One region of the Streptomyces sp. NPDC048417 genome, then DNA from elsewhere that is predicted to be linked to it. Evidence: riboswitches for the same ligand, from Rfam matches in the RefSeq annotation. Region 1 holds a riboswitch; the other holds the start of a gene.

Region 1 (9,521 bases):
TCCACCACCTACCGCAACCCGTACTTCGGCCGGCAGTACAACGGTTCACGCGAGGCCGGGATCATGCGGGGTGCCTACCACTTCGCCCTGCCGAACAAGTCGTCGGGCGCCCGGCAGGCCGCGTACTTCGCGAGCCATGGCGGCACCTGGACCGCGGACGGCTGGACGCTGCCGCCCGCGCTCGACATCGAGTACAACCCGTACGACAAGAAGCACAGGTGCTACGGGCTGAGCCACTCCACGATGATGCAGTGGATCAAGTCCTTCAGCGACGAGCTGAAGCGGGAGACCGGCCGGCGGCCGGTGATCTACACGACCACCCACTGGTGGAACCTCTGCACCGGCGGCAGCAGCGCCTTCGCCGCGAACCACGCCCTGTGGATCGCCCGCCACGGCTCGGCGGACGCGGGAGCACTGCCGGCCGGATGGTCGCACTGGACCTTCTGGCAGTACGACAACAGCGGCAGCCTGCCGGGTGACCAGAATCTCTTCAACGGGTCGGCGAGCCGGCTGAAGTCGTTCGCCAAGGGCTCCTAGCCAAGGGACGACCGGGCCGCCGGACCGGAAACGGGACGGCGGTCTGATCCGTCCCCGCACGCGCATACCCCGAAGTCGACCACAGACACCACAGAGACCACCTCAGTTCACCTTCCGTTCATCCAGATTGCCTACGGTCCAACGGCCGATGACCTCTATAGATTGTCTGGGTAAATGGAAAACTTCTCGCTGATCCTCGCGATTGTGGTGGTGACCGCACTCGCGTTTGATTTCACGAACGGTTTCCACGACACCGCCAACGCGATGGCCACGACCATCTCGACCGGCGCGCTCAAGCCCAAGGTCGCGGTGGCCATGTCCGCCGCGCTGAACCTGGTGGGCGCCTTCCTCTCCGTGGAGGTCGCCAACACGATCTCCAAGGGCCTCGTCGACGAGAACGGCATCCGCCCCGAGGTCATCTTCGCCGCCCTGGTCGGCGCGATCCTCTGGAACCTGGTGACCTGGCTGGTGGGCCTGCCCTCCAGTTCCTCGCACGCCCTGATGGGCGGTCTGATCGGTGCCACCGTCGCCTCCGCCGGCTTCGGCGCGGTCCACGGCGACGTACTGGTCACCAAGGTCCTGCTCCCGGCGGTCGCCGCCCCCGTCGTCGCGGGCCTCGCGGCGATGCTCTCCACCCGCCTGTCGTACGCGATCGGCAAGAACGCCGACGACAACGCCACCCGCAAGGGCTTCCGCGCCGGCCAGATCGCCTCCGCCGGCCTGGTCTCGCTCGCGCACGGCACCAACGACGCGCAGAAGACGATGGGCATCATCACCCTGGCGCTGGTCGCGGGCGGTGCCGTCGCGCCCGACTCGAACCCTCCCACCTGGGTCATCCTCTCCGCCGGCCTCGCCATCGCGCTCGGCACCTACATCGGCGGCTGGCGCATCATCCGCACCATGGGCAAGGGCCTGACCGACCTCCAGCCGCAGCAGGGCTTCGCCGCCCAGACCAGCGCGGCCACCGCCATCCTGGCCTCCTCCCACCTCGGCTTCTCCCTCTCCACCACGCACGTCGTCTCCGGTTCCGTGATGGGCGCGGGCCTCGGCCGCAAGGGCGGCACGGTCCGCTGGTCCACCGCGACCCGCATGGTGATCGCCTGGGTGCTCACCCTCCCGGCGGCCGCGCTGGTCGGCGCGCTCGCCGAGTCCGTGACGGACCTCGGCGACTGGGGGACGGCGGTCGTCGCCGTCTTCCTCGTCGCCTCCAGCGCCGCGATCTGGAAGCTCTCCCGCCGCGAGGTCGTGGACAGCGCCAACGTCAACGACGCCGACGGCACGGAGCCGGCCGGCGTGGTGACCACGGCGATGGCCGCCGTGACCCCGCCGCCCGCGGGCACGGTGGCCGACGACCTCACCGCCACGATCCCGTCCCCCGCCCCGTCACCCGCGCCGGCCGCCACCGACCCGGCCGCGACCGTCTGACCTCCGAGGAAGAACCGACATGAACATCGACTGGGCAGCCATCGGCTCCGTCTTCGGCGTCAGCCTCGTGGTCACCGTGGGCATGGTGGCCCTCTTCACCCTCGGCATCAAGGGCCTCTCCGCCCGCGAACGCGCCATGGCCCAGGGCAACTCCGCGGCCCTGGCCGTGACCGCCGCCTACCTGTGCTTCGCCGCCTGCGCGGCCGCCGTGGCCTACGGCATCCACCTGATCGTGGCCAAGGCCTGATCGGGGCCAAGGCCTGACCTGGCCGGCCGCTCGCGGCCGGCGAAGGCTCCTCCCCGACCCGCTCGGGAGGAGCCTTCGGCATGCCCCACGGGCCCCGCTGGACCACCGGTGTGGGCCTTCCCACACACTCCCCTCGCAGGTCAACGGCAAGTTGACGGGTCTTCCGGGGGCGTGGTGGACTTCCGGTGCCAAGTACGGCGGCAAGAGAGGAAGCCGGTGCGAATCCGGCGCGGTCCCGCCACTGTCACCGGGGTAGCAATCCCCGGGAGCCAGGAACTCTCACCGCCGGTCTCGTCGAACCAGGGCGTGGACACCCTGAGTGAGGACATATCGCCATGCGCGGCTGCCGTTCGAGGTTGAGTACCCGGCCCCTCCCCGCCCCCGCGGCGGGCTGAGCCGATGGGTGCCGGTCGCGTCTTCGCGTACGGCGCCGCCGCCGGCCTTCTCGGCGATCTGCTGCTCGGCGATCCGCGCCGAGGGCATCCGGTCGCCGCGTTCGGCCGGGCGGCCGGGGCCGTCGAACGGGTGCTGTGGCGGGACCACCGCGGGTGGGGCACGCTGCACACCGCGGTGTGCGCCGGCGGCGCCGTGACGCTGGGCGCCCTGGCCCAACGGCTCGTACGACCGTCCACCGCCGCGTCCGTCGCGCTCACCGCGACCGCCACCTGGGCCGTCGTCGGGGGCACTTCACTCGCCCGTGAGGCCGGTGCCATCGGGCGCGCCCTGGAGACGAGGGACGTCGACGCCGCGCGGGCCCGGCTGCCGCATCTGTGCGGACGGGACCCGCAGGCCCTGGACGCCGACGGGATCGCCCGGGCGGTCGTGGAGTCCGTCGCCGAGAACACCAGTGACGCGGTCGTGGGTGCGCTGGTGTGGGGGGCCGTGGGCGGAGTGCCGGGGCTGCTCGGGTTCCGGGCCGTCAACACCCTGGACGCCATGGTGGGTCACAGGTCGGCCCGGTACCGGCGGTACGGATGGGCCTCGGCGCGGCTGGACGACCTGGCGGGGTGGCCGGGGGCACGGCTCACCGCCGTACTGGCCGCCGTCGCCGGAGATGACACCAAGGGGGCCGTACGGGCCTGGCGGGCTGACGCGGCGAAGCACCCGAGTCCCAACGCCGGGCCGGTGGAGGCATCGTTCGCGGGGGCGCTGGGAGTACGGCTCGGCGGGACCCTGTCGTACGGCGGCCGGGTCGAGCATCGGCCCGTGTTGAACGGGGAGGGGCGTGCGGTGGAAGTCACGGACATCGAGCGGGCGGTGCGGTTGTCACGGCGGGTGGGATGGCTGGCGTTCGGGGCCGGCGCGGCCGGGGCCCTGCTGCGGGGGGCGCTCTCGCGGCGACCGGCACAGCGGTCGGGGGGTGCGTCATGAACGGCGGCGGTCTCCTCGTGGCCGGTACCACCTCCGACGCCGGGAAGAGTGTGGTCACCGCCGGTATCTGCCGGTGGCTGGTGCGACAGGGCGTCAAGGTCGCGCCGTTCAAGGCGCAGAACATGTCCCTCAACTCCTTCGTCACGCGCGAGGGCGCCGAGATCGGGCGGGCGCAGGCCATGCAGGCACAGGCCTGCCGCATCGAGCCGACCGCGCTGATGAACCCCGTGCTGCTCAAGCCGGGCGGCGAGCAGAGCAGCCAGGTCGTGCTGCTCGGGAAGCCGGTCGGTGAGCTGAGTGCGCGCGGCTACCACGGCGGACGGCAGCAGAAGCTGCTCGGGACCGTGCTCGACTGTCTCGCCGAGTTGCGGGGCACGTATGACGCGGTGATCTGTGAGGGGGCCGGCAGTCCGGCGGAGATCAACCTGCGCCGGACCGACATCGTGAACATGGGGATCGCGCGTAACGCGCGGCTTCCGGTGCTCGTCGTCGGCGACATCGACCGCGGGGGCGTGTTCGCGTCCTTCTTCGGCACCGTCGCCCTGCTCTCGCCGGAGGACCAGGCCCTCGTCGCCGGGTTCCTCGTCAACAAGTTCCGGGGCGACGTCTCCCTGCTGGAGCCCGGCCTCGACATGCTGCACGGCCTCACCGGGCGGCATACGTACGGCGTGCTCCCCTTCCGGCACGGGCTCGGGATCGACGAGGAGGACGGGCTGAGGGTCTCCCTGCGCGGGACCGTCCGCGAGTCGAACACGGCCCCGCCCGTCGGCGCGGATGTGCTGCGGGTCGCCGTCTGCGCCGTCCCCCTGATGTCCAACTTCACGGACGTGGACGCGCTGGCCGCCGAACGGGGCGTCGTGGTGCGGTTCGTGGACCGGCCCGAGGAACTCGCCGACGCCGATCTCGTCGTGATCCCGGGGACCCGGGGGACGGTCCGGGCCCTGGAGTGGCTGCGGGAGCGGGGGCTCGCGGACGCGCTGCGGCGCAGGGCCGCCGAGGGGCGGCCGGTACTCGGCATCTGCGGCGGCTTCCAGGTCCTCGGGGAGCACATCGAGGACGAGGTCGAGAGCCGGCGCGGGCGGGTGGCCGGTCTCGGGGTACTGCCCGTACGGGTGCGGTTCGCCCGGGAGAAGACCCTCACCCGGCCCGTCGGCGAGGCCCTCGGCGAGCGGGCCGAGGGGTACGAGATCCATCACGGGGTCGCCGAAGTCACCGGAGGGGAATCCTTCTTGGACGGCTGCCGGGTCGGGCAGACCTGGGGTACCCACTGGCACGGCTCCCTGGAGTCGGACGGTTTCCGGCGGGCCTTCCTGCGCGAGGTGGCGGCCGCCGCGGGCCGCCGGTTCGTGCCGGCCCCCGACACCTCGTTCGCCGCGCTGCGCGAGGAGCAGCTCGACCGGCTCGGCGACCTGATCGAACAGCACGCGGACACCGACGCGCTCTGGCGGCTCATCGAGTCGGGCGCGCCGCAAGGACTGCCCTTCATTCCACCGGGAGCGCCCGCATGAGCACTGTGTTGTTGTTGTCGACCGCCGACACCGATCTGCTGGCGGCCCGGGCCGCCTCCGGTGCCGACTACCGGATCGGCAATCCGACGCGCGTCGATGTCACGGAGGAGCTGCCCGCGCTGATCGAGGGCGCGGACATCGCCGTCGTCCGGCTGCTCGGCGGCAAGCGGGCCTGGGAGGACGGGCTCGCCGCGCTCCGGGCGTCCGGTGTGCCGACCGTGCTCCTGGGCGGCGAGACCGTGCCGGACGCCGAGTTGATGGCCGAGTCGTCGGTGCCGGCCGGTGTGGTCGCGGAGGCGCTGCGCTACCTCGTCGAGGGCGGCCCCGCGAACCTGCTGGAGCTGTCCCGGTTCCTGTCCGACACCGTGCTGCTGACCGGCGAGGGGTTCGCCGAGCCGCAGAAGATGCCCGAGTTCGGGGTGCACGGCTCCTACGAGGTCCGGGCCGGCCGCCCCACGGTCGGGGTGCTCTTCTACCGGGCCCACGAACTGAGCGGCAACACCGCCTTCGTGGACACCCTGTGCGAGGCGATCGAGGCGCGGGGCGCCAACGCCCTTCCGGTGTACTGCGGTTCGCTGCGTGGGGCGGACGCCGGGCTGTACGAGATCCTCGCCGGGGCCGACGCGCTGGTCGCCACCGTGCTGGCGGCCGGCGGCACCCACGCCTCGCAGGCCTCGGCCGGCGGTGACGAGGAGGCCTGGGACATCGGGGCGCTCGCCGATCTGGACGTCCCGGTGCTGCAGGGCCTCTGCCTGACCTCCTCCCGGCAGGCCTGGGACGGGTCCGACGCCGCCCTCTCCCCCATGGACGCGGCCATGCAGGTCGCCATCCCGGAGTTCGACGGCCGTCTGATCACGGTGCCGTTCTCCTTCAAGGAGCAGGGCGACGACGGAGCCGACGTCCCGGTGTACGTCGCCGACCCCGAGCGGGCCGGACGGGTGGCCGGGATCGCCGTGCGGCACGCACGGTTGAAGCACAAGCCGAACGCCGACAAGAAGCTCGCGCTGGTCTTCACCGCCTATCCGACCAAGCACTCGCGCGTCGGCAACGCGGTCGGGCTCGACACCCCTGCCTCGGCGGTACGCGTGCTGGACGCGCTGCGGGATGCCGGGTACGGGGTCGAGGGACACCCCGACAACGGGGACGAGTTGATCCACCGGCTCATCAACGCCGGTGGCCACGACGTCGAATGGCTCACCGAGGAGCAGCTGGCCGCCGCGCCCGCGCGGGTGCCGCTCGCCGACTACCGGGCGTGGTTCGACCAGCTGGACCCGGACCTCAGGGGAGGCATGCTGGAGGCGTGGGGCGAGCCGCCGGGCAGCCTGTACGTGGACGGCGACGACATCGTCCTCGCCTCCCTCCAGTTCGGGAACGTCGTCGTGATGATCCAGCCGCCGCGCGGCTTCGGCGAGAACCCGATCGCGATCTACCACGACCCGGACATGCCGCCGTCGCACCACTACCTGGCGGCCTACCGGTGGCTCGAGAACTCTTTCGGCGCGGACGCGGTCGTGCACATGGGCAAGCACGGCACGATGGAGTGGCTGCCCGGCAAGGGGCTCGGGCTGAGCGCCGGCTGCGCGCCGGACGCGGTCCTCGGCGAGCTGCCCCTGATCTACCCGTTCATCGTCAACGACCCCGGCGAGGGCACCCAGGCCAAGCGGCGCGGGCACGCCACCGTCGTCGACCATCTGGTCCCGCCGATGGCCCGCGCCGACACCTACGGCGACCTGGCCAAGCTGGAGCAGCTGCTCGACGAGTACGCGCTGGTCTCCGACCTGGACCCGACGAAGGCACCGGCCGTGCGGGCGCAGATCTGGACGCTGGTCAAGGCGGCCGAGCTCCACCACGACCTGCATGTGGACGACCAGCCGGACGACGCCGACTTCGACGAGTTCGTCATGCACATCGACGGCTACCTGTGCGAGATCAAGGACGTGCAGATCCGCGACGGTCTGCACATCCTCGGCGGCGGTCCGGTCGACGAGGCGCGCGTGAACCTGGTGCTGGCCGTGCTGCGGGCCTCGCAGGTGTGGGGCGGGCAGGCCAACGCGCTGCCCGGGCTCCGGGCCTCGCTGGCCGCTCACTTCGGTCTGGTCGAGAAGGAACTGCTCGCCGAGCCCGGTGCGCCCCTGAAGGTGCCGGTCGAGCTGTCCGATCTCGTCGAGGGTCCGTCCCGCACGGCCGCCGACGCCATCGACCTGCTGGAGCAGCTGTGCCGACGGATCGCGGAAGGGATGGAGGAGCGCGACTGGGCGGTCACGGAAAGCCGTTCCCTCATCCGTGACGTTCTCGGCACCGAACTCCCGGAAGCCGTGGCCGTGCTGGAGTTCGCCTGCGCCGAGGTGGTACCCCGGCTGGCCCGCACCACGGACGAGATCGACCACATCCTCAAGGCACTCGACGGCGGTTACGTCCCGGCGGGACCGTCCGGCTCCCCCACCCGTGGGCTGGTCAACGTCCTGCCGACCGGCCGCAACTTCTACTCCGTCGACCCCAAGGCCATTCCCTCCCGGCTGAGCTGGGAGGTCGGCCAGTCCCTCGCCGACTCGCTGGTGCAGCGGTACCTCCAGGACACCGGTGAGTACCCGAAGTCCGTCGGGCTGACGGTGTGGGGCACCTCCGCGATGCGCACCCAGGGCGACGACATCGCCGAGATCCTGGCGCTGCTGGGCTGCCGTCCGGTCTGGGACGAGGCGTCGCGGCGCGTCACCGGCTTCGAGGTGGTCCCGCCGGACGAACTGGGCCGGCCGCGCATCGACGTCACGGTCCGTATCTCCGGCTTCTTCCGGGACGCGTTCCCGCACGTGGTCGGGCTGATCGACGACGCCGTACGCAAGGTCGCCGAGCTGGACGAACCCGCCGACCGGAACTACGTGCGCGCCCACGCCGACGAGGACACCGCCGAGCACGGCGACCGGCGGCGCGCCACCGCCCGTATCTTCGGCTCCAAGCCGGGCGCGTACGGCGCGGGCCTGCTGCCGCTGATCGACGCCCGCAACTGGCGCTCCGACGCCGACCTCGCCGAGGTGTACGCCGTCTGGGGCGGCTACGCCTACGGGCACGGGCTCGACGGGCGGGCGGCGCGCGGGGACATGGAGACCGCGTTCAAGCGGATCGCGGTCGCCGCGAAGAACGTGGACACCCGCGAGCACGACCTGGTCGACGCCGACGACTACTTCCAGTACCACGGCGGCATGGTCGCGATGGTGCGCCATCTGACCGGCGCCAACCCCGAGGCGTACGTGGGTGATTCGGCCACTCCCGACCAGGTGAGGACCCGCACCCTCGGCGAGGAGACGCACCGTGTCTTCCGGGCCCGGGTGGTCAACCCGCGCTGGATGGCGGCCATGCGCCGGCACGGCTACAAGGGCGCCTTCGAGATGGCCGCGACCGTCGACTACCTCTTCGGCTACGACGCCACGGCGGGCGTGGTCGACGACTGGATGTACGAGAAACTCAGCGCGGAGTACGTCTTCGACGCGGAGAACCGGGACTTCATGAAGAAGTCCAACCCGTGGGCGCTGCGCGGCATCACCGAACGGCTCCTGGAAGCCGCCGACCGGGGCCTGTGGGCCGAGCCGGACGCGGACACCCTGGAGCGGCTGCGCGCCACCTACCTGGAGCTCGAAGGCGACCTGGAGGGCGACCAGTGACCACCCCCTTCCCCTTTACGGCCGTCGTGGGTCAGGACGACCTGCGGCTGGCGCTGCTGCTGAACGCCGTGTCGCCGGCGGTCGGCGGCGTGCTGGTGCGCGGCGAGAAGGGCACCGCCAAGTCCACGGCGGTACGCGCCCTCTCGGTGCTGCTGCCGACCGTGGACGTCGTCGCGGGCTGCCGCTTCTCCTGTGACCCGGCCGCCCCGGACCCGGCCTGCCCGGACGGGCCGCACAACCCGCCCGGCGCCTTCGAGTCCCGCCCGGCGCGCATGGTCGAACTGCCGGTCGGCGCCTCCGAGGACCGGCTGGTCGGCGCCCTGGACATCGAACGGGCCCTGGCGGAGGGCGTGAAGGCCTTCGAGCCGGGCCTGCTGGCCGACGCCCACCGGGGCATCCTCTACGTCGACGAGGTCAACCTCCTCCACGACCACCTGGTCGACCTGCTGCTGGACGCGGCCGCGATGGGCGCCTCGTACGTGGAGCGCGAGGGTGTCTCGGTACGGCACGCGGCGAAGTTCCTGCTGGTCGGCACCATGAATCCCGAAGAGGGCGAGCTGCGGCCGCAGTTGCTGGACCGGTTCGGACTGACCGTCGAGGTGGCCGCCTCGCGCGAGCCCGACCAGCGGGTGGAGGTCGTACGGCGACGGCTCGCGTACGACGACGATCCGGCCGGTTTCGCGGCGCGCTGGGCCGGCGAGGAGGCCGCGGTACGGCAACGGATCGTGGCGGCACGGGCGTTGCTGCCGTCGGTGCGGCTGGGCGACGGGGCGCTGC
Region 2 (9,521 bases), on a different contig from region 1:
GTCCCAGCCGGTCGACGGGCGGAAGCCGCCCTGGAACCAGCCCCAGGTCACATGCTTGGAGTTGAGCAGGTCACCGATGTTCTTGCCCTGGAGCGAGGCCAGCGCGCTGGTGCTCGTGTGGTCCTTGTCGGAGCAGTCGTCGAAGGCCGGGTCGGGGTCGTTGATGACCGTGCCCACGCCCTTGGCGTTCGGGGAGGCGATGGCGTACGAGTCGGGCGTCGACGTCTGCTTGCCGGTGACCGAGTCGACGGAGATCGCGCCGTGCGTCTGACCCGAGACCAGGTTGAGCGCGCCGGGTGTGGAGGGTCCGTAGACCGAGCTGTAGGAGCGGTCGTTGAGGGCGTACTGCTGGGCGTAGTTCCACAGGCCTGTGACGGTGTTGCCGTCGTAGTAGTCCATGACCAGGCCCGGCTCGCCGAACAGGCCGCCGCTGCACTTGTCGACCTCGGTGTTCTGCACGAACTGGTCGGCCTTGCCGCCGTCGTAGGCGTACTGCTCCGGCCCGTAGGAGTGGTTCTGGTCGCAGGTCATGGCCTGCGAGGGGGAGAGCCGCTTGGGCGCGTACTGGTTCGGGTTCTTCGTCAGCAGCCCGGCGTGTACGAGGGTGTCGATGTCCTTCGGGGTCTTCCTGGACGCCGTGAACTTCGTGCCGTCGGTGTTCGCGGCCTTCGGGTAGGTCGCGAAGTAGTGGTCGAAGGAGATGTTCTCGTCGAACAGCACGACCACGTGCTTGATCGGCGTCGCGGTCGACGACCCGCCGCCGTGCCCGTCGGGTACGGCCGCCCAACTGGGCGCGGTGCCACCAAGGACCGTGAGCGCGGCGGCACCCGCGAGCGCCCCCAGACTCCTGATCGCCGTTCGTCTTCCTGTGCTGGCCATGCGGACTCACCCTCCGGGCATGAACGTCATTGCGTCGTACAGGCAGGGATGCTTCGCCTGCTTCCGGGCGCTGCGGCGGAGCCATGATGGCGGGTGAATGAATACCGGGTCAGGGATGCTGGGGCAAATCTTGACCGTGTATTGACCGACTGGGTCAGCAAGTTGTCCGAACAAGCTCAGATTACGGACAAGCTCAGATTGCGGACAGGCTCAGGTGAGGAGCGCGCGCCCGTACCAGTCGTCGGTGTCCCGCACCCCGGGCAGCGCGAAGAAGTAACCGCCGCCGAACGGCGAGATGTAGTCGACGAGCGGTTCGCCGGCCAGCCGCTTCTGCACCGTCTCGAACTGCCGGGCCAGGTCCTGCTGGTAGCAGCTGAACAGCAGGCCCATGTCGAGGTTGCCGTTGCTGTCCATGCCCCGGTCGTAGTTGTAGGCGCGGCGCAGGATCCGCTGCTCGGCGGTGGCCGAGGTGCGCGGGTTGGCCAGCCGGATGTGCGCGTCCAGCGGGATGACGTCACCCTTGGGATCGTCGGCGTAGTCGGGCGTGTCGTGCTCGGCGTCGCCGTCCAGGGGCGCCCCCGACTGGCGGGAGCGGCCGAACATCCGCTCCTGCTCGCTGAGCGAGACCCGGTCCCAGAACTCCACCAGCATGCGGATGAGCCGCACCACCTGGTAACTGCCGCCGACCGCCCAGTCCGGCTCGCCGGAATCGGCGCCGACCCACACCAGCCGGTCCATCTCACGGGCGCTGCCGGTCTCCGGGTTGGCGGTGCCGTCCTTGAAGCCGAGCAGGTTGCGCGGGGTGCCGGACGGCCGGGGCGGGCTGGTGAACCCGTCCAGCCGCCAGCGGACCTGCATGCCGCCCCGGGTGTGCCGGGCGATGTCGCGCAGGGCGTGCAGCACGGTGTCGGTGTCGTCCGCGTGCAACTGCAAACTGAGGTCGCCGTGGCACCACTCGGGCCTGAGATCGTCGTCGGGGAAGGCCGGCATCGTGGTCAGCCGGCGGGGTCGCAGTTTCCCGAGCCCGTACCGGTCGTCGAAGAGCGAGGCGCCGACGCCGACGGTCACCGCCAGCGCCCGGGACGGCAGTTCCTCGCCGAGGACGCCGGAGTCGGCGGGCGGCGCGGTGACGCCCACCGGGTCGGGGGTGCCGCCGGAGGTCAGGAAGCGGGCGCGTTCGGTGAGCGTGCGCAGCAGGTCGGTCAGGTCGGCGCGGTTCTGGGCGGTGACGTCGAGCGAGGTGAAGACGGTGGTCCGGCGCGGCGCCGCGATCGCGGACCGCTGACGGGCGCCGTGGAAGGGCGCGATGGCCGGCGTCGCCGCGGTGGAGTCGGTGATCGGGGCGGCCGCGCCGCCGGCGGCCAGCCCCGCGCCCGCGAGCGCCGCGCCCCGCAGGAAGCCGCGGCGGCCGACCCCGCCCTTGCCCGTCGTCTTGTCGGTGCTCACACCGTCCTCCGCGGATCGCACAGGGTCGCCGCCGACGCCAGCCGTTCCACCAGGTCCCCGAGCGCCGCGTCGACGTTCTCGCGCTGCCGGTGGCCCAGCTGCCCCAGGGGTGTCCAGGTGCCGTCGTGCTCGAAACCGTCGAGCGTCTTCCCGGCCCGGTCCAGTTCGTCCTCCAGGCCGGACAGACCGGCGTACCGGGTGGTCAGCAGCGGGTGCAGCCGGGACATCACCTGCACCGTGCCGTCCAGGTTGGCGCGGGCGGTGGCGAGGTTGCTGCCGCTGCCGTAGTCGGTGCGACCGGTCAGCTCGAACTGCACCGTGTTCTCCAGGATCTCGTGCGCCCGCAGCCCCAGCTGGGCGGGGTCCATCCGGGTCTGTGCCCAGTCGTCGCGGAGCGCGGTGACCGCCTTTACCAGGTCGGCCGCCGGGCCGCGCAGGCCGTTTTTGGACTCGCCGTGCCACAGGCCGTACTCGATGCGGTGGAAGCCTGTGAAGTCCTTGTCGTGCACCCCGCCGGGCAGGCCCGCGTCCGTGCCGTTGATCGCGCCGTCCGCGTCCCCGAAGGCGTCGTACGCCGCGCCCAGCCGCTCGTACTCCAGGTGCGCCGGCAGCCAGTCGGTACGGGCGGCGGCGAGGTCGCCGCCGTCGATCGCCTCCCGCAGCGTCGTCGTCAGCCGTACGACGTCGGACAGGCCGCTGCCGATCCACTTCTGGTAGGTGAGCGCCGGCGGGATCAGATCGTGCTCGGTGACCGGGGCCGCGGCCGGCCCGCTGCGCCCCCTGGTGACGCGGACCGTGGGCCCGGTGACGGCGTCGGCGTCGTCGGGGACGCACATGAACGCGTAGGTGCCCTTGCCGAGGCGGACGGTGAGTTCCCGGGTGGTGCCGGGGCCGATGTCCTCCACCTCGCCGTAGACGGCCTGGCTCTTCGGGTCCTCCAGGAAGACCTCGGCGGGGCCGTCGGCCGGGTTGCGCAGGTCGAAGACCTGGATCCCAGGGGTGGGTGTGCTCCAGCCGCGGCCGCAGCGGCTGGCGGACACCTCCACCGTGGTGTGCGGCAGGGCGGCCGGGTCGGCCTGTGCGGGGCGTGAGTCGTGCGTGAGCGCCAGGACTCCGGCCACCAGGCATACGACAGCGACCGCGACGACCGCCCAGGGACGCAACGACCTCCAGCCGAGGCCGGACCACACCATCCCGAGCTCCTGGGTTCGTACCGTTCGTGATCGCCTCATGCTAGGCAGGACTTCGCACTCGAACGGCCGTCCAGAGAAACCCATGACCAAGAGTTCCCTGCCGGTTCACCGGACCTTCCGAAGAGCCCCCCGGTCGGTGCCGGGCTGGACCATCCTGAAGAAGGCGCGGGTACCGGCGCGCCGTACGGACCGCCGCGGCCGGGCGGGAAGCGGGCCGTGCCCGCGCTCCGCGGATCCGCAATCCCCGACGACTGACGCCACGGCTCCTCCGACGCCGAGCACCCCACGCCGGCCCTCGGCCCGTCTGCTCCACCGCCCGCACGGGCATCCGGTGCCGACGCGGGCTTCGAGATCGGTCCACAGGGCCGCGCATTCGGCGATGCGCGCGTCGACGACCCGGATCTTCTCCTCGAACAGCGCGGACAGCGCCTCGGCCGGCCTGTTCGACGGCGCGGCGCGCGCCCTGTTCGCCCTGTGGCAGGCGTACGCGCTGGGCCATGGTGCCACGCGGCTGCTGTGGCTCTTCCTCGTGACGGAGGTGGCGTTCGGTGCCGTCCAGCCTTGGCCGTGGCGGTGCACCCGGCGGACCGGCCCGGTCTCCTGCCGCCACCTGCCATGACCACCATCGCGGATACAACGGCCGTGACGAACCGCGTGCGTAGCCTCCGCGGACCGGTGTTCCCGGCGTCGCCCGCCGGGAACACGCCGGCCCAGGGCCTGTCTGACAATTCCCGTCTGCCCCACGACGCCATGCACGTGCTCTCGACGCACCGGGCGCAGACCCAAGTACGTCCAGTACGAGGGCCTACGCCCGGCACGGCGAGAGCACGCACCTGACGCCGCGAGGCCGCCCTCCGGGCGACGACGGGAATTGTCAGACAGGCCCTAGCGGGTGAGTTCGGTCGGCTCGTCGAGGCGCGTCAGCTTGCGCGGGTTGGCCACCGCGTGGATGCGGCGTGACAGAGGCCGGCCGGTGTTCGTCGGTCGCCGCCCACCCTGCCGACCGCGCGCTCCACCTGCACGGCGGCTACAGCTGCCGCAACGCGTACGGTATCGAGAAGATCGTCCGTGACCTGCGGGTCCACCAGATCCTGGAAGGAACCAACGAGATCATGCGCGTCATCGTGGCCCGCGGCCTCATGGAGGCGTTCGGATGAGCGACGTCCTGCTCCACACCGCCGGCCGGGCGGCCCGCCTCACCCTGAACCGGCCCAAGGCCCTCAACGCCCTGTCCCACGCCATGGTCCGCTCCATCGACGAGGCGCTCACCGGCTGGGAGCACGACCCGGCCGTCGAGACCGTCGTCATCACCGGCGCGGGGGAGCGCGGCCTGTGCGCGGGCGGTGACATCCGGAGCATCTACGAGGACGCGCGCGCCGGGGGCGGCACCGCGTCGGCGGAGTTCTGGCGCGACGAGTACCACCTCAACGCCCGGATCGCCCGCTACCCCAAGCCCTACGTCGCGATCATGGACGGCATCGTCATGGGCGGCGGCGTCGGCGTCTCCGCGCACGGCAGCGTCCGGATCGTCACCGAGCGCTCCCGGATCGCGATGCCGGAGACCGGCATCGGCTTCGTCCCCGATGTCGGCGGGACCTACCTGCTCGCCCTCGCCCCGGGCGAACTGGGCACCCACCTCGCGCTGACAGGAGCTCAGATCGGCGCCGCGGACGCCCTGTTGTGCGGACTCGCCGACCACTGTGTCCCGTCGGACAGGACCGAGCGGCTGATCGCCGACCTCGCCGACCGGCCCGTGCACGAGGCGCTCACCCGGCATGTACGACCGGCGCCGGAGGGCGAACTCGCCCGCCACCGGGAGTGGATCGACGCCTGCTACGCCGCCGACACCCTCGAGGAGATCGTCCGGCGGCTGCTCGCCCACGGCGACCCGGCGGCGAAGGAGGCGGCGGAGACCCTGCTCACCAAGTCGCCTACCTCTCTGAAAGTCACCCTGGCGGCGATGCGCCGGGCCCGGCGGCTCGGCCCGCTGGAGCGGGTCCTCGACCAGGAGTACCGCGTCTCCTGCGCCGCCCTGTCCGCCCCCGACCTGGTGGAGGGCATCCGCGCCCAGATCATCGACAAGGACCGGAACCCACGCTGGTCCCCGGCCACCCTCGCCGAGGTCACCGACGCCGACGTGGACCGGTTCTTCACTCCGCTCGGCGAGCGTGAACTCGGGCTGGCCGGCCCCGGAAGCAGCAGGGATGCGGCCTGCTGAACCGTACCGGCACGTTCATCGGACTCGGGCACCTGGGCGCCCCCATGGCCGTCAACCTGGCCAAGGCCGGCCATCGGGTGCGCGGATACGACCTCGTGGTCACCCCCGGCCCCGGCCTGGAGCCCCCACCTGCGCCCCGGACGCCGTCGCGGACGTCAACTGCCCGGTGCTCGACCCGGTTCCGGCCGGTCCGGCCGACCCGGACCGGGACCCGGACCGCGGATGCGGGGTGATCACCGGGTCGGCGAAGGGCCGCCGAAGGCGTTCGCGGCCGGCGCCGACATCGAGGAGATACGGCCGCAGGGCCACCTGGACCGGCAGGCGCCCCGCCGAGTTCCGTCACCGCCGTCCCTTCACGCCCAGAACCGGCCACCAGGCGCGAGATGAAGATCACGCCTGGTGGGGCGGTCTTGGCCGTGCCCCTGACACGCGGTACGGTCTGTCCGATATCGACGACGCCAGAACGGAAGCCGGTGGGAGTCCGGCACGGTCGCGCCACTGTATGCGAGAGCCCCCGGGAGCTCGTGAGTCAGACCCGTAGCCGTCGTCCAGTGCACCACCGAGATGGGACGCGAACTCCCAGAGGAGGTTCTGCCATGGCGCAGACCGTCGCGCAGCCGACAGCCACCACCCCCGTCGTTCCCGCCAAGCTGCCGCTGAGTGCGATAGCTCCCTGGGCGGTCTTCTTCGGCATCCTCATGCTCATCCTGCTCTACTTCGTCGGCGCCGAGCAGGGCGCCACCTCCGTGTTCAACGGCACGGACGTCCACGAGTGGGTGCATGACGCCCGCCACCTCCTCGGCTTCCCCTGCCACTGACGTAAGGGACGCCCCACCCTCATGAACTCCGCAACGGTAAGAAACCTCCTGGTGCGGGGCATGCTCGCCGGCCTGGCCGCCGGCGTGCTCGCCCTGGTCGCCGCCTATCTCCTCGGTGAGCCGAACGTCGACAAGGCGATCAGCTTCGAGGACGCCCACTCGCACGAGCACGAGATGGAGGTCGTCTCCCGCTCGCTCCAGTCCACCGCCGGCCTGGCCACCGGTGTGCTGGTCTACGGGGTCGCCTTCGGCGGCATCGCGGCCCTCGCCTACTGCTTCGCCCTGGGCCGCGTCGGCCGCTTCTCGCCGCGGGCGACGGCGCTGCTGCTGTCCGGCTGCGCGCTGCTCGCCGTGTACGTGGTGCCGTTCCTGAAGTACCCGGCCAACCCGCCGTCGGTGGGCGACCCGGACACCATCGGCAAGCGGACCACGCTGTACTTCCTGATGATGGTGCTCAGCGTGCTGCTGGCGGTCGCCGCGACCATCCTGGGCAAGCGGCTTGGGCCGAGCCTCGGCACCTGGTGGGCGACCATGGCCGCGATGGCCGCGTTCGCGGTCGTCATCGGGCTGGCGTACCAGTTCCTGCCGGCCATCAACGAGGTGCCGACGGACTTCCCGGCCACCCTGCTGTGGCGGTTCCGGCTCTCCGCGCTGGCCATCCAACTGGTGCTGTGGGGCGGATTCGGCCTGCTCTTCGGCGAGTTGGCCGAACGGCAGCTCAACCCCCGGCCGGCGACGGCCCCGGCCGGGCGGACGGTTCCCGCCGCACACTGAACGATTCACGACACGAGAGGGCCCTCCGGAACCGGGGGCCCTCTCGCGTTCTCCGGAAACCGACCCTTCGGGCGGAGACGAGCCGGGCGAGGAGCGGAGGACCCGAGTGGCCAGACACCCCCAGCCACGCCGCATCACCCTCGGCGGCCACGAGGCCGTCGCACTCACCGTCCGCGAGTACGAGCGACTGACCGCCAGCCGCCGGCAGATCGGCGGCCAGAGCGCCCGGGTACGGGTGCTCGCCCAGCAGGTGAAGCGGACCGAACAGCTCCTGAACGAACTGGAGAACCTGGTCAGCGACCCGGCGGACCGCCGTGAGACGGACCGCCACGAGCCGGCCGGCCGGCCGTCGCCGGAGTGCCGGGCCGCACCGGGCGCGGGCGGTGCGCCGGACGCCGAGTGCCTGCGCTGCGCGATAGCGGACCTGATCCGCCGCCACCGCACCCCGGCCACCTGACACCCATCGGCGTGGACACCGCGGCCTGAGCCGTGGGTGTTGCTCTCCACGGTGCGGCCTCTCGTGAGTGTCCGGGGCGCGGGAGTTGACTGATGTTCAGTATGTTCCGTCGCAGGCTCTCCAAAACGTCCGCCGCGCCTGTCGGGGAGCCGTTCGGCCGACCGCCCACTCCCGTCCGGACGACCGCCGTATCCTGCGGGCCGTGACGGCGACCTCTGTACTGGACGGCACCGGGATCGCGACGCTGGAGGACTTCTGGCGGGTGACCGGTGAGGCGGTCAACGGGCCCGGCGGCTGTTTCGGCCGGAATCCCGACGCCCTCGCCGACTGCCTCAGCGGCGGCTTCGGCACCCCCGACGACCATGACTTCGTCTTCGAGTGGCACGACCACGAGACGTCCCGGGCCCGTCTGGGCCACCCGGAGACCGCCCGCCAACTGGAGATCCGGCTCGCCCGCTGCCACCCGTCCAACCGGGCCGCCGTCGCCGCGGAGTTGGCCGAGGCCCTTGCCCGGACGCGGGGCCACCGCCTTCGACTGGCTGCTCGGCGTCTTCGAGCAGCGCGCCCCGGGAGCGCTGCGGCTGATGTGAACCAGCCGTGAACCCGCCGTGTCTTCGGCGACGGCGCCGGTGCCGCACTCGCGTCCACCGCCGCTGACAAGGAAAGATGGGCGTCCAGCGATCGATCAACGACTGCGGAGGAAGTGGACTCATGCCGCATGAGCGAGCGGGCCGGCCGGCGGCTCCGGAGGACCTCGTCGACGTGGCCCGGCTGGTCACGGCGTACTACGCACTGCACCCCGACCCGGCCGACCCGGCCCAGCGGGTGGCGTTCGGCACCTCGGGGCACCGCGGATCGTCGCTGACGACCGCGTTCAACGAGGACCACATCGCGGCCACCAGCCAGGCCATCTGCGAGTACCGGAGCGGCCAGGGCACCGACGGCCCCCTCTTCCTGGGCGCCGACACCCACGCCTTGTCCGAGCCCGCCAAGGTCACCGCCCTGGAGGTGTTCGCCGCGGGCGGCGTCACCGTCCTGATCGACAGCGCCGACGGCTACACGCCGACCCCCGCCGTCTCGCACGCCATCCTCACCCACAACCGCGGCCGTACGACGGGACTCGCGGACGGCGTCGTGGTCACCCCCTCGCACAACCCGCCCGCCGACGGCGGCTTCAAGTACAACCCGCCGAGCGGCGGCCCGGCCGCCTCGGACGCCACCTCCTGGATCCAGGACCGCGCCAACCGGATCATCGCCGACGGGATGAAGGACGTACAGCGCCTTCCCTACGAGCGCGCGCTGGCCGCGCCCACCACCGGCCGGTACGACTTCATGGGCGTGTACGTCGACGACCTGCCCAGCGTGCTCGACCTCGACGCGGTCCGGGCGTCCGGGCTGCGCATCGGCGCCGACCCGCTCGGCGGTGCCTCCGTCGCCTACTGGGGCCGGATCGCCGAACGGCACAGCCTCGACCTCACCGTGGTCAACCCGTACACCGACCCCACCTGGCGGTTCATGACGCTGGACTGGGACGGCAAGATCCGCATGGACTGCTCCTCGCCGTACGCGATGGCCTCGCTGATCGAGAAGCGGGACGAGTTCCGGGTCGCCACCGGCAATGACGCGGACGCCGACCGGCACGGCATCGTCACCCGCGACGCCGGCCTGCTGAACCCCAACCACTACCTGGCCGTCGCCATCTCCTACCTCTACCGCCACCGCGAGCAGTGGGCGAC

Evidence for each region. Region 1 has a riboswitch for cobalamin ahead of AB0D59_RS23165 (cobalamin biosynthesis protein). Riboswitches for the same ligand answer to the same signal wherever they lie in the genome.
Region 2: another riboswitch for cobalamin. It lies ahead of AB0D59_RS12105 (CbtB-domain containing protein); the one in region 1 lies ahead of AB0D59_RS23165 (cobalamin biosynthesis protein).

What each region holds. Positions count from the first base shown of each region.
Region 1 is NZ_JBEZKI010000014.1:190,831-200,351, reverse strand. It holds gene AB0D59_RS23180 (lysozyme) at 1-537, shown strand, start outside; gene AB0D59_RS23175 (inorganic phosphate transporter) at 712-1,962, shown strand; gene AB0D59_RS23170 (hypothetical protein) at 1,982-2,209, shown strand; cobalamin riboswitch at 2,368-2,508, shown strand; gene AB0D59_RS23165 (cobalamin biosynthesis protein) at 2,609-3,580, shown strand; gene AB0D59_RS23160 (cobyric acid synthase) at 3,577-5,088, shown strand; gene cobN (cobaltochelatase subunit CobN) at 5,085-8,744, shown strand; gene AB0D59_RS23150 (putative cobaltochelatase) at 8,741-9,521, shown strand, end outside.
Region 2 is NZ_JBEZKI010000006.1:237,003-246,523, forward strand. It holds gene AB0D59_RS12065 (alkaline phosphatase family protein) at 1-879, opposite strand, end outside; gene efeB (iron uptake transporter deferrochelatase/peroxidase subunit) at 1,090-2,325, opposite strand; gene AB0D59_RS12075 (EfeM/EfeO family lipoprotein) at 2,322-3,518, opposite strand; partial or broken gene AB0D59_RS12080 (MerR family transcriptional regulator) at 3,840-3,953, opposite strand; partial or broken gene AB0D59_RS12085 (hypothetical protein) at 3,955-4,137, shown strand; gene AB0D59_RS12090 (acyl-CoA dehydrogenase family protein) at 4,475-4,675, shown strand; gene AB0D59_RS12095 (enoyl-CoA hydratase/isomerase family protein) at 4,672-5,736, shown strand; partial or broken gene AB0D59_RS12100 (NAD(P)-binding domain-containing protein) at 5,733-5,834, shown strand; cobalamin riboswitch at 6,156-6,296, shown strand; gene AB0D59_RS12105 (CbtB-domain containing protein) at 6,333-6,554, shown strand; gene AB0D59_RS12110 (CbtA family protein) at 6,576-7,328, shown strand; gene AB0D59_RS12115 (hypothetical protein) at 7,435-7,785, shown strand; partial or broken gene AB0D59_RS12120 (barstar family protein) at 7,988-8,375, shown strand; gene pgm (phosphoglucomutase (alpha-D-glucose-1,6-bisphosphate-dependent)) at 8,497-9,521, shown strand, end outside.